Regions from separate parts of the Arthrobacter sp. LFS091 genome, predicted to be linked through region 3. Evidence: predicted binding sites of a transcription regulator. Region 3 holds the regulator's gene; each other region holds the start of a gene.
The links. The regulator HrcA, encoded in region 3, represses chaperone genes, less so after heat shock. The targets are predictions, from matches to a motif close to TTNGCACTCGNNNNNNNCGAGTGCNAA.

Region 1 (3,271 bases), on a different contig from region 3:
GCGGCACCGGCCTTGATGACTGCAACGCCACCGGCCAGCTTGGCCAGGCGCTCCTGCAGCTTCTCGCGGTCGTAGTCGGAGTCGGAGTTTTCGATCTCGGCACGGATCTGGGCCACGCGGCCTGCGATCTGCTCGGCGTCGCCGGCACCTTCAACGATGGTGGTCTCGTCCTTGGTGACAACAACCTTGCGGGCGGTGCCGAGGAGTTCCAGGCCAGCGTTTTCGAGCTTGAGGCCAACTTCTTCGGAGATGACCTGGCCGCCGGTGAGGATGGCGATGTCGGCCAGCTGGGCCTTGCGGCGGTCACCGAAGCCCGGGGCCTTGACGGCGACGGACTTGAAGGTGCCACGGATCTTGTTGACGATCAGGGTGGCCAGGGCCTCGCCCTCGATGTCTTCGGCGATGATCAGCAGCGGCTTGTTGGACTGCATGACCTTCTCCAGAACCGTGACGAGTTCCTTCACGTTGGAGATCTTGGAGTTGACGATCAGGATGTACGGGTCTTCGAGGACCGTTTCCTGGCGCTCTGCGTCGGTGACGAAGTAAGCGGAGATGTAGCCCTTGTCGAAGCGCATGCCCTCGGTGAGCTCGAGCTCCAAGCCGAAGGTGTTGGATTCCTCGACCGTGATGACGCCTTCCTTGCCCACCTTGTCCAGGGCTTCGGCGATCAGGCTGCCGATTTCCGGGTCACCGGCGGAGATGGAAGCCGTGGCTGCGATCTCTTCCTTGGTTTCGATTTCCTTGGCAGAGGCCAGCAGTTCGTTGATGACTGCTTCAACAGCCTTCTCGATGCCGCGCTTGAGGGACAGCGGGTCGGCGCCGGCGGCAACGTTGCGCAGGCCTTCCTTCACCAGTGCCTGGGCGAGGACGGTTGCAGTGGTCGTACCATCGCCAGCGACGTCATCCGTCTTCTTGGCAACTTCCTTGACCAGTTCTGCACCGATCTTCTCGTAAGGGTCGTCCAGCTCGATCTCCTTGGCGATGGAAACGCCATCGTTGGTGATCGTGGGGGCGCCCCACTTCTTTTCGAGGACGACGTTGCGTCCACGCGGGCCGAGGGTGACCTTAACGGCGTCAGCGAGGATGTTCAGGCCCCGCTCGAGGCCGCGGCGTGCCTCTTCATCAAATGCAATGATCTTGGCCATAACGGCGGTAGTCCTTTCGGGACAGTCGTTAAGAAGGTACCTGTCAGATGCGGTGCCCGCGACGGACGGTCCTTTGCTTGCGGCCTATGTATGCCCCGCGCTCCGAACCTCACCACACCAAGGTTTTTCTTGATCCTCCAGCGATCCGGCAGCCGATCGGGACCGGCGTAAGCCGGGCCATACTTAGCAGTCGAACCGTAGGAGTGCTAAATCAATAATTAGCACTCGACCGGGGAGAGTGCAAGCAGGAATGCGTCTTTGCGACGGAAATCAAGGGGGTTTCAGCCATGAGCTGAGCCGGTCAGGCGTTGGCCTGCCCCAGAGCTAGGCGACGCGCACGCCTTCTGCCTGCGGCCCCTTCTGTCCTTCCCCCAATTCGAACTCCACCCGCTGGCCCTCCTCGAGGGCCCGGAAGCCATCCATCTGGATGGCGGACCAGTGCACAAAAACGTCGTCGCCGGACTCATCCACAGTGATGAATCCGTAGCCCTTTTCGGCGTTGAACCATTTGACGGTTCCCAATGCCATGATGCCCACACTTTCGCAGTAGCCAAGACCGGTTGCCGGGATCTCCGTACCGGAATCAATCCACTGTAACCACAGTCACTCCTGCGGCGCTGCCGGTGGGCGGCAGTGCTTCGGTTTTGTTATTGATGCTTAACCGAGTTGGGGCTCAAAGGTGCTCCTACAGCGGTCCGCTACTGGTATCCGGGACCGGCAACAACCACCAGGGGCTGCTGGATTTCCGGGGACTCAACGATCGACTGAATGCGCAGCAGGGTTCCCAACGCTTCAGCGTTGGCCTTCTGCGCAGGGGTGTTGTAGAAGATCACGGAGGTCTGCTGCGGCAGGCCACCCCAGTTCCCAACTGTGCTCAGCGTCCAGCCATCGCCCTGTACCAGACCGGCCACCCGGCCTGCCAGGCCAGCCGTGCCAGCGCCGTTGTAGACAGCCACGGGAATGGTCTTGTCTACCGGAGCCGAGGACGGAGTAGCGGACGGAACGTTGGACGGTGACGCCTCAGGGCTCGGTTCACCCGAAGCCGTGGGAGCCGGTTCGCTGGGCGCCGCAGAAGGCGAGGTATCAGTACTCTGCTGGGGTGCCGGCGTCGAGACATTCGAGGAGGCGCTGGGGCCCACCACGCCGAGGTTTGGAAGGATCAGGAAGGCCACCAGGCCCAGCACCAGAGCGACAGCTCCGACTGTGAGGACCGGCCACAAGGCAGGGCGGGCAGTCTCCTGGGCGTCGCGGTGGACGCCCTGGCGATTGGTGTTTTGCGGAACCTGGTCGAATTCATCCCTGGCAAATTTGGTCATGGTGAAGCGTTGTCCTTGCTGGTTGCTGCTGACAGATCAGCCTGGCGATTTACGCGTCGGACCCCAAGCGACGTGCCGTCCGCGCACGTTGGCGGGACGTACGTAGTCTACGCAATCTCTTGACGAGCATGGGATCGTGGGCCAACGCGTCCTCGGTATCGATCAGCGCGTTCAGGATCTGGTAGTAATGCGTAGCGGAGAGATCGAACAGCTCACGGATAGCCTGTTCCTTGGCGCCTGCGTACTTCCACCACTGCCGTTCAAGTGCCAGCATTTGCTGGTCGCGTTCACTGAGGGGCGATTCGCTGCGGGTTTCAGCCGCGAGGTCCTCGAGGGAAAAACCTGTCGCCTGCTGCGCCATCGGTTCCGGTGCTGGTTCCGCCACGGCATACTCCTTCGACGCTTGATGGGAAATTGTCCTACCCCTATGTTACGGGTGAATAACAACGCTGTCATTCGCCCCGCCTGGCAGGCGCGGGGGACAATGGCGTGATGACTGGCGAGGATGCACTGTTTGAACTTGAACCGGCTGGCGTGGCGGATAGCGACTTCGCGGAACTGATCGACCGTCCGCTGGAAGAGCTGATGGCGCCCGACTGGGCGGACGCCCTGTTGCCCGTGGAAGACCAACTCCGCGCCGCCCTCGCGTTCGTTGCCGGCCAGGCCGCCAAAGGGCGCCAGGTCCTGCCGGCAGCCGACAATCTCCTGCGCGCGTTCAAACAGCCGCTGGCTGACGTCAAAGTACTCATCCTCGGGCAGGACCCCTACCCAACCCCGGGACACGCCGTCGGCCTTTCCTTCGCTGTTTCA
Region 2 (3,271 bases), on a different contig from region 3:
GCTTGTGGATTTGAACAGTCCTACCGTCACCTATCCTTACCTCATGCAGCTCTTGACAGCTCATTCCAGCGGTCTCGCTGGTACGGACGACGTCACTATGTGTCTTCGAATTATCGAATCATTTCTGGTCCGCCGAGGTCTCAGGGGAATCGAGCCGACGGGCCTGCATGCGATTTTCAAGAAAATGTGGGGAACTGCGGGTGCCGACCCTAAAGCAGTGCGCAAGGCTATCGTCTCGACCACGGTTGTATATCCCAAGGACGACGAAGTCAGGACGGCCATCCTCACGGATAACCTCTACAAGCGGAAGATATGCCGGTACGTGCTTGCAGAATATGAGCGCTCAGTATCAACCGTGGACGTCATGAAAGAACTTCCAGTAATCACCGTTGACCATGTCATGCCGCAGTCGCAAAAGGGTGCCTGGCTCGAAACGGTGTCCAAAGAAGATTTTGATCGTCTAGTCAATACTTGGGGCAATCTTGTGCCTCTTTCGCCGGGGGCTAACTCGACCAAGGGCGCAATGGACTGGGAGGACGCTCGACGCCTGTTGAGCACGGAAACAGTCTTTTCTTCCACGAAGCACGTCTACACCCATTACGACGAGTGGAACGCCGAGACGATTGAAGCCAGGTCCGAGAACATTGCCGTCTGGGCTCTCGACCGTTGGCCCTACTTTTCAGATCTGATGGAAGGCGATGAGCCCGTTCCAACCATGCTAACCACGACCGAGTGACGCCTCTGGCTGGCGCTGCCGTGAGGAGGTAGTGTCCGTCCCATCAGTCTCCTTTGAATCTTCGTAGCAACTCGCAGGGGCAGGGAAGGTGACGTGACCGTTGCTGGATTGCGTTTTGCCATAGTCCGGCCTGCCCGGCATGTAATCAATTTCATGCGCCAGTGCCGGTGTTGCTCGCCCGCGCAGCCTTCAAATCCCTCCGCAGCCCCCGGTTGTCTTCCCGCAGCCCTTCGTTGTCCTGGGCCAGCCCCCGGTTGTCCTCCGTCAGCCCTTGGTTCTCGGCCTCCAGTTCCAACACCAGCTTCACGCCTGCCAGGTTCAGCCCCTCATCCAGCAACACCCCGATCCGGCGCAGGGTCGCCAGGTTCCGTTCGCTGTAGCGGCGGGTGCCGCCGTCGGTCCTCTCGGGGGTGAGTAGCCCTTTACGTTCGTACAGCCGGATGTTTTGCTGGCCCGTGCCAACAAGTTCCGCCGCCACCGAGATCGCGTAGACGCCCCGGGCGTCCCGATCATCAGCGCCACCAGAGCCACCGCCGGCAGCGGCGGCACCCAGTCCGCCGTCGTGCTCTTCTACGGAACTGTCCGTAGTACCCATCCGAAACCTCTCCAAAATTCTTCCGAAAACCTACTTGCACCACTCTCTCACCAGTGCTATAAAAAATATATACCAGCCAACACAGATCTGGAAGGCTGGACCAACAGAAGAGTCAGCATCAAGATCTAAGGAGTGAGAACAAAATGCTGATGCGCACTGACCCGTTCCGCGAATTCGACAGGCTCGCCCAACAGGTTTTTGGCACAACAGCACGCCCCGCCGGCATGCCGATGGACGCCTGGCAGGAAGGCGAAGAGTTTGTGGTCGCTTTCGATCTGCCTGGTGTGAATCCTGAATCGGTGGACCTCGACGTCGAGCGCAACGTCCTGACCGTTAAGGCAGAACGGAAGTCGCCAGCGGGCGAGAACACCGAACTGATCGCCGCCGAACGCCCCCAAGGCGTTTTCAGCCGCCAACTGATCCTGGGCGACACCCTGGACACCGACGGCGTCAAGGCCAGCTACGACGCAGGTGTGCTGACACTCCGCATCCCCGTCGCCGAGAAGGCCAAGCCCCGGCGCATCGAAATCACGTCCAACGAGCAACGACAAGAAATTAACGCGTAATCCACCCTCTCCGCTGAGGGCTCGCCCGGGGGTGGCCCTCAGCGGAGCGCAGGACGGGAGCTTCGGATCGGCCGCAGCATCGGAAAATGGGCGCAGGCTTCGCGCCACGCCACAGCGCTTGACGCGCAGAGGAAAACGCGGCCCCTGACGTCGCCTCCCGATCGGATGGCCCTCGGCTTCGGCCGGGGGCCATCTCCCATCCACCGCATCCCACCCGGAACCAGCAGTGAACACCCAACCAGACCACTACGCCACCCTGCACGTGACACCCGACGCCACCCCGCGCGAGATCGCACGCGCCTACCGGGCGCTGCTGCGCACCCACCACCCGGACACGCGCCAAGCAGCCGACGACGGCGGCACCCCCTCAGCGAGCGACGTCCAGGAACTGCACGCCATCATGCAGGCGTACGTCGTTTTGTCGGACCCAGGAAAGCGGGCGGCATACGACCTTGAGCGGCGCTCCAGTGCTCCATCCGGTGATCGTGGGACGCCTGTGAAGGTCCGAGTCCATCGATCGCCGGAAGCTACGCCCGGTCCCACCTCGGGGCAGGGACCGCTGTCGTTTGGCCCGGCCCGATGGGAGCCCCTGCCCCGAAGCACCCGACTTCCAAGGAGACATTCATGAGCGCATGGCGTCCCTACGACGGCCACATCATCCCGGCCTTCTACGAACGGTTCGAGAAGCGCTGGGGGAGGGGGACCGCGCCGTTCCTCGATCCCGAGGTCCATGAGCAGCCCATGCCCCGTGCCCAGTGGATCAACCCCGATACGGGCGCGGCCGTGGCGGTCGTTCCTATCTGGACCGACGACCCCGAGCACAGATCCTTCGGCGTCTTCTACCTACCGCCAGCCGGCGATATTTGGATGCTGCGGCCTGGACCCACCACGTTCCTGGAACCCAGCGGGGGAGCGAGTCGAGAGCAGGTGACACTCCGGAACGACGCGTTCAAGAAGGCGGTCAACCATGCCAAGGAGTTCATCTACGGGCCACAGTTGTAAGGGCGTGCCGCGCGAGGGCGGCTATTCCTGCAGGACGTCCGGTAGTTCGTCCACGTAGACCGATTGCGGCGGTTCGAAGTAGATCACCAGAACTTTCTCGCCCACGGCAAAGACACTCGTCTTGTCGAACGGGTAGGCGAAGAACGCGCTGGTCCCGCCATGGAAGGGAAGCATGACTTCGCCAATGGTTCCAGGCGCGACGGTGCCTGTGACCCTGCCGATCTTTCCGGTCAGACTTCGATCCACCGCTCTAGGCATCTGGTGCCTTGCCGGAAGGGGACTGAGCGGGTGGTGCCTTGACCGGAGCCGGCCGGGGAGAAGGAGCAGGCGATTCCTTGCCCCGCAATGCCGAAGCCAGCGACGGCAGGAAGT
Region 3 (3,271 bases):
GATGCCGGTCTTCCAATCCATGCCACGCGGTACTGTGGGCCACTTCTCAATGCCCAACACCTTGGGCCTGATGGCTTGCCACACATCCACGTACGGATGTCCCACAATGAGGACGTTTCCAGCGGCTCCGGGACAGGCCATGGCCTCGGCGGCGATGCGGGATTCTTTCGATCCCTGGACCAGGTGGTCCACCAGGATCCCGAGGCGGCGGTCCGGGCCGGGGTTGAAATCCGCAATGGCGGACGCGAGGTCGTCCACGCCATGCAAGGGCTCAACCACGATCCCTTCGACCCGGAGATCGTCACCCCAGACCTTCTCGACCAGTTCGGCGTCGTGCTTTCCTTCCACCCAGATGCGGCTGGCCTTGGCCACCTGTGCGCGCTGGCCTTGCACCTTGACGGAACCTGAGGCGGTACGGCCCGGCTGGGCGGCCGACGGCGACTGCCGGACTGCTGGAGGCATCAGGCGGATGGGCTGGCCTTCGAGCAGGAAGCCGTATCCCAACTGGAACGATTTGGACTTACCACGCCGGTCCTCCAAGGACACGATATGCATGCCGCCGGTCTTCTCCACCCTGGTCACTTCACCCACCCATCCTGACTGGACGTCTTCAAGGACCATTCCCCGCTGGACCGCTACCTCAGGAAGCTGGCGTTTGGCGGGAGCGGTCAGATCCTGTGGACCCCAATTGTCGAAAGCCAAGGGATATTTCCTACCTTTGAGTACTTGATGGGTGGGGGAGCCGTTTGGGTTGCGAAGCTGCCGAACCTGCACGCCGGAAGCTGAATACGGGCGTTTTCAATGCTAGCAACGGGGTGGCCCATAATAGACTTGTTAGCACTTGGGCATGTTGAGTGCTAAGTGCGGAGGCCCGGCGGGCGTGCCGCAGTCGCCGGTCGCCACGACCACGGACGTCGTCAGGAGGTGGAGCAATGAGTGAGCCACGCAAGTTGGAAGTGCTGCGTGCCATCGTTGAAGACTACGTGCATTCCAGGGAACCCGTTGGATCCAAGGCCCTTGTCGAGCGCCACCACCTCGGTGTTTCCAGTGCCACCATCCGCAATGACATGGCTGTCCTGGAAGAAGAAGGACTCATCGCGGCGCCCCACACCAGCGCAGGACGCATTCCCACGGACAAGGGCTACCGCCTGTTTGTGGACCGTATCTCCCAGGTAAAGCCACTTTCGGCCGCGGAGCGCCGTGCCATCCACTCCCTCCTCGAGGGCCCGGATGACGTGGACGACATCCTGGAGCGGACCGTGAGGCTCCTTTCCCAGCTGACCAACCAGGTCGCCGTCGTGCAGTACCCGCACTCGAGCCGGGCGGTCGTCCGCCACGTCGAGTTCGTGCTGCTTGCGCCAAAGCAGGTCCTGGTGGTCCTCATTGCGGACACAGGCAGCGTTGGCCAGAAGGTCATCGATGCCGGATCAGATGTTGCGAACGAGGCATTGATGCTGCTGAGGTCCCGGTTCCTCGGAAGCATAGCCGGGACGCAACTGGACCTTCTCCCACAGGTCCTTCCATCGGTAGTGGCCCTCTGCCCGCCCGAGCTTCGCGGCGTGGCCCAGACTCTTGCGCACGGGCTGCAGTCACTGAGCGACAACAGCCGCGAAGAGCGGATCTTGATGGCAGGCACCGCCAACCTGGCCCGCTCCAATGTGGACTTCCCCTTGAGCATCGGTCCGGTGCTTGAAGCCCTTGAGGAACAAGTCGTCATGCTGCGGTTGTTGTCCGATATGGGCGATGATCCGCGGGGCGTGTCAGTAAGCATCGGCCGGGAGAACCCGTACGACGGTTTGGCCGAGGCTTCCGTCGTGGCCACCGGCTACGGTTCCGGAGCCAAGGTTGGGATCCTTGGCCCTACCCGCATGGACTATCCCACCACCATGGCCGCAGTCCGGGCCGTGGCCAGATACCTTTCCCGCATTCTCGGCGGTTGAACACCGGCCCGAGGAAACATCCGCAGTACAACAAGGAAGAGATACCGACTTTGAGCAGCCACTATGACGTTTTGGGAGTCTCTCCGGAAGCCACCGGGGAAGAGATCAAAAAGGCGTACCGCAAGTTGGCGCGGAAACTTCACCCGGACGTCAACCCCGGGGAAGATGTCGCGGAGCAGTTCAAGGCAGTGACCCACGCCTACGAGGTGTTGTCGGACCCGCAGAAGCGCCGTGTCTACGACGCCACCGGTAATGAAAACGGAACCGAAAACGGCTTCGGCGGCGGTTATTCCGGCCAGGGCTTCGCCTTCCAGGACATTTTCGACACCTTCTTTGGCGGCGGTGGCGGCCATGGCGGCCCGGCTTCCCGGGTCCGGCGCGGCCAGGACGCCCTCATCAGCGTCCGCATCGACCTCAAGGATGCGGTATTCGGCGTCAACAAGAAGCTCGAAGTCGACACGGCCGTTGTGTGCCCCACGTGTGATGGCAGTTGCTGCCGCCCTGGTACCCATCCTGAACGGTGTGACATCTGTGGTGGCAGCGGCCAGGTCCAGCGGGCTGTCCGGTCCATTCTCGGCCAGGTCATGACCACGGCACCCTGTGGCTCCTGCGAGGGCTTCGGCACGGTCATCAAGGACCCCTGCAACGAGTGCAGCGGGCAGGGTCGCATCCGCAGTCGTCGTTCCCTCACCATCAAGGTTCCTGCCGGTGTTGCCACCGGTACCCGGATCCAGTTGTCCGGCCAGGGTGAAGCCGGCCCCGCGGGCGGCCCGGCCGGCGATCTCTACGTCGAAATCCGCGTCAACAACGACTCCATGTTCATGCGTGAAGGCGACGACCTGCACGCAACCCTGAGCGTGCCCATGACAGCCGCTGCCCTGGGTACGGAACTTCAGTTGGACACCTTCGACGGAGCACAGGACATCGACGTCAAGGCGGGAACCCAGTCAGGCGAAATCATCACTCTTCGCGGGCTTGGCGTCACCCACCTTCGCGGCTATGGCCGAGGCGACCTCAAGGTGCATTTGCACGTCGAAACGCCTACCAAGCTCGATGCCGCCCAGGAGGAGCTGCTCCAGCAGCTCGCCAAACTGCGGGGAGAGCAGTTCACCGAGGGAAAGCTCGTTGCCAGCGGCGGCATGTTCGCCAAACTGCGGGACAAGCTCGGTAACCTGTAGCGGTGAGCAACCCCGTCTTCTTCACCCAGGCAGGCAACCTCAGCCACCTGGGGCCTGGTTCCGTGTTTGTACTGGAAGGCCCGGAGGCGCGCCACGCGGTCACCGTTAAACGCTTGGCGGTGGGCGAACAGGTAGACATCGCAGACGGCGCCG

Region 1: the regulator HrcA is predicted to act here: its motif matches at 1,329-1,355, upstream of groL (chaperonin GroEL).
Region 2: the regulator HrcA is predicted to act here: its motif matches at 1,365-1,391, upstream of ACNQOP_RS15605 (Hsp20/alpha crystallin family protein).

Annotation. Positions count from the first base shown of each region.
Region 1 is NZ_JBFPFP010000008.1:217,455-220,725, forward strand. It holds gene groL (chaperonin GroEL) at 1-1,145, opposite strand, end outside; gene ACNQOP_RS16515 (cold-shock protein) at 1,470-1,673, opposite strand; gene ACNQOP_RS16520 (LytR C-terminal domain-containing protein) at 1,844-2,461, opposite strand; gene ACNQOP_RS16525 (DUF3263 domain-containing protein) at 2,511-2,846, opposite strand; gene ACNQOP_RS16530 (uracil-DNA glycosylase) at 2,954-3,271, shown strand, end outside.
Region 2 is NZ_JBFPFP010000008.1:9,148-12,418, reverse strand. It holds gene ACNQOP_RS15615 (DUF262 domain-containing protein) at 1-736, shown strand, start outside; gene ACNQOP_RS15610 (MerR family transcriptional regulator) at 888-1,331, opposite strand; gene ACNQOP_RS15605 (Hsp20/alpha crystallin family protein) at 1,475-1,897, shown strand; gene ACNQOP_RS15600 (J domain-containing protein) at 2,124-2,525, shown strand; gene ACNQOP_RS15595 (hypothetical protein) at 2,522-2,899, shown strand; gene ACNQOP_RS15590 (hypothetical protein) at 2,921-3,157, opposite strand; gene ACNQOP_RS15585 (flotillin family protein) at 3,150-3,271, opposite strand, start outside.
Region 3 is NZ_JBFPFP010000001.1:403,601-406,871, reverse strand. It holds gene ACNQOP_RS01885 (DUF3097 domain-containing protein) at 1-702, opposite strand, end outside; gene hrcA (heat-inducible transcriptional repressor HrcA) at 933-1,940, shown strand; gene dnaJ (molecular chaperone DnaJ) at 1,991-3,118, shown strand; gene ACNQOP_RS01870 (16S rRNA (uracil(1498)-N(3))-methyltransferase) at 3,121-3,271, shown strand, end outside.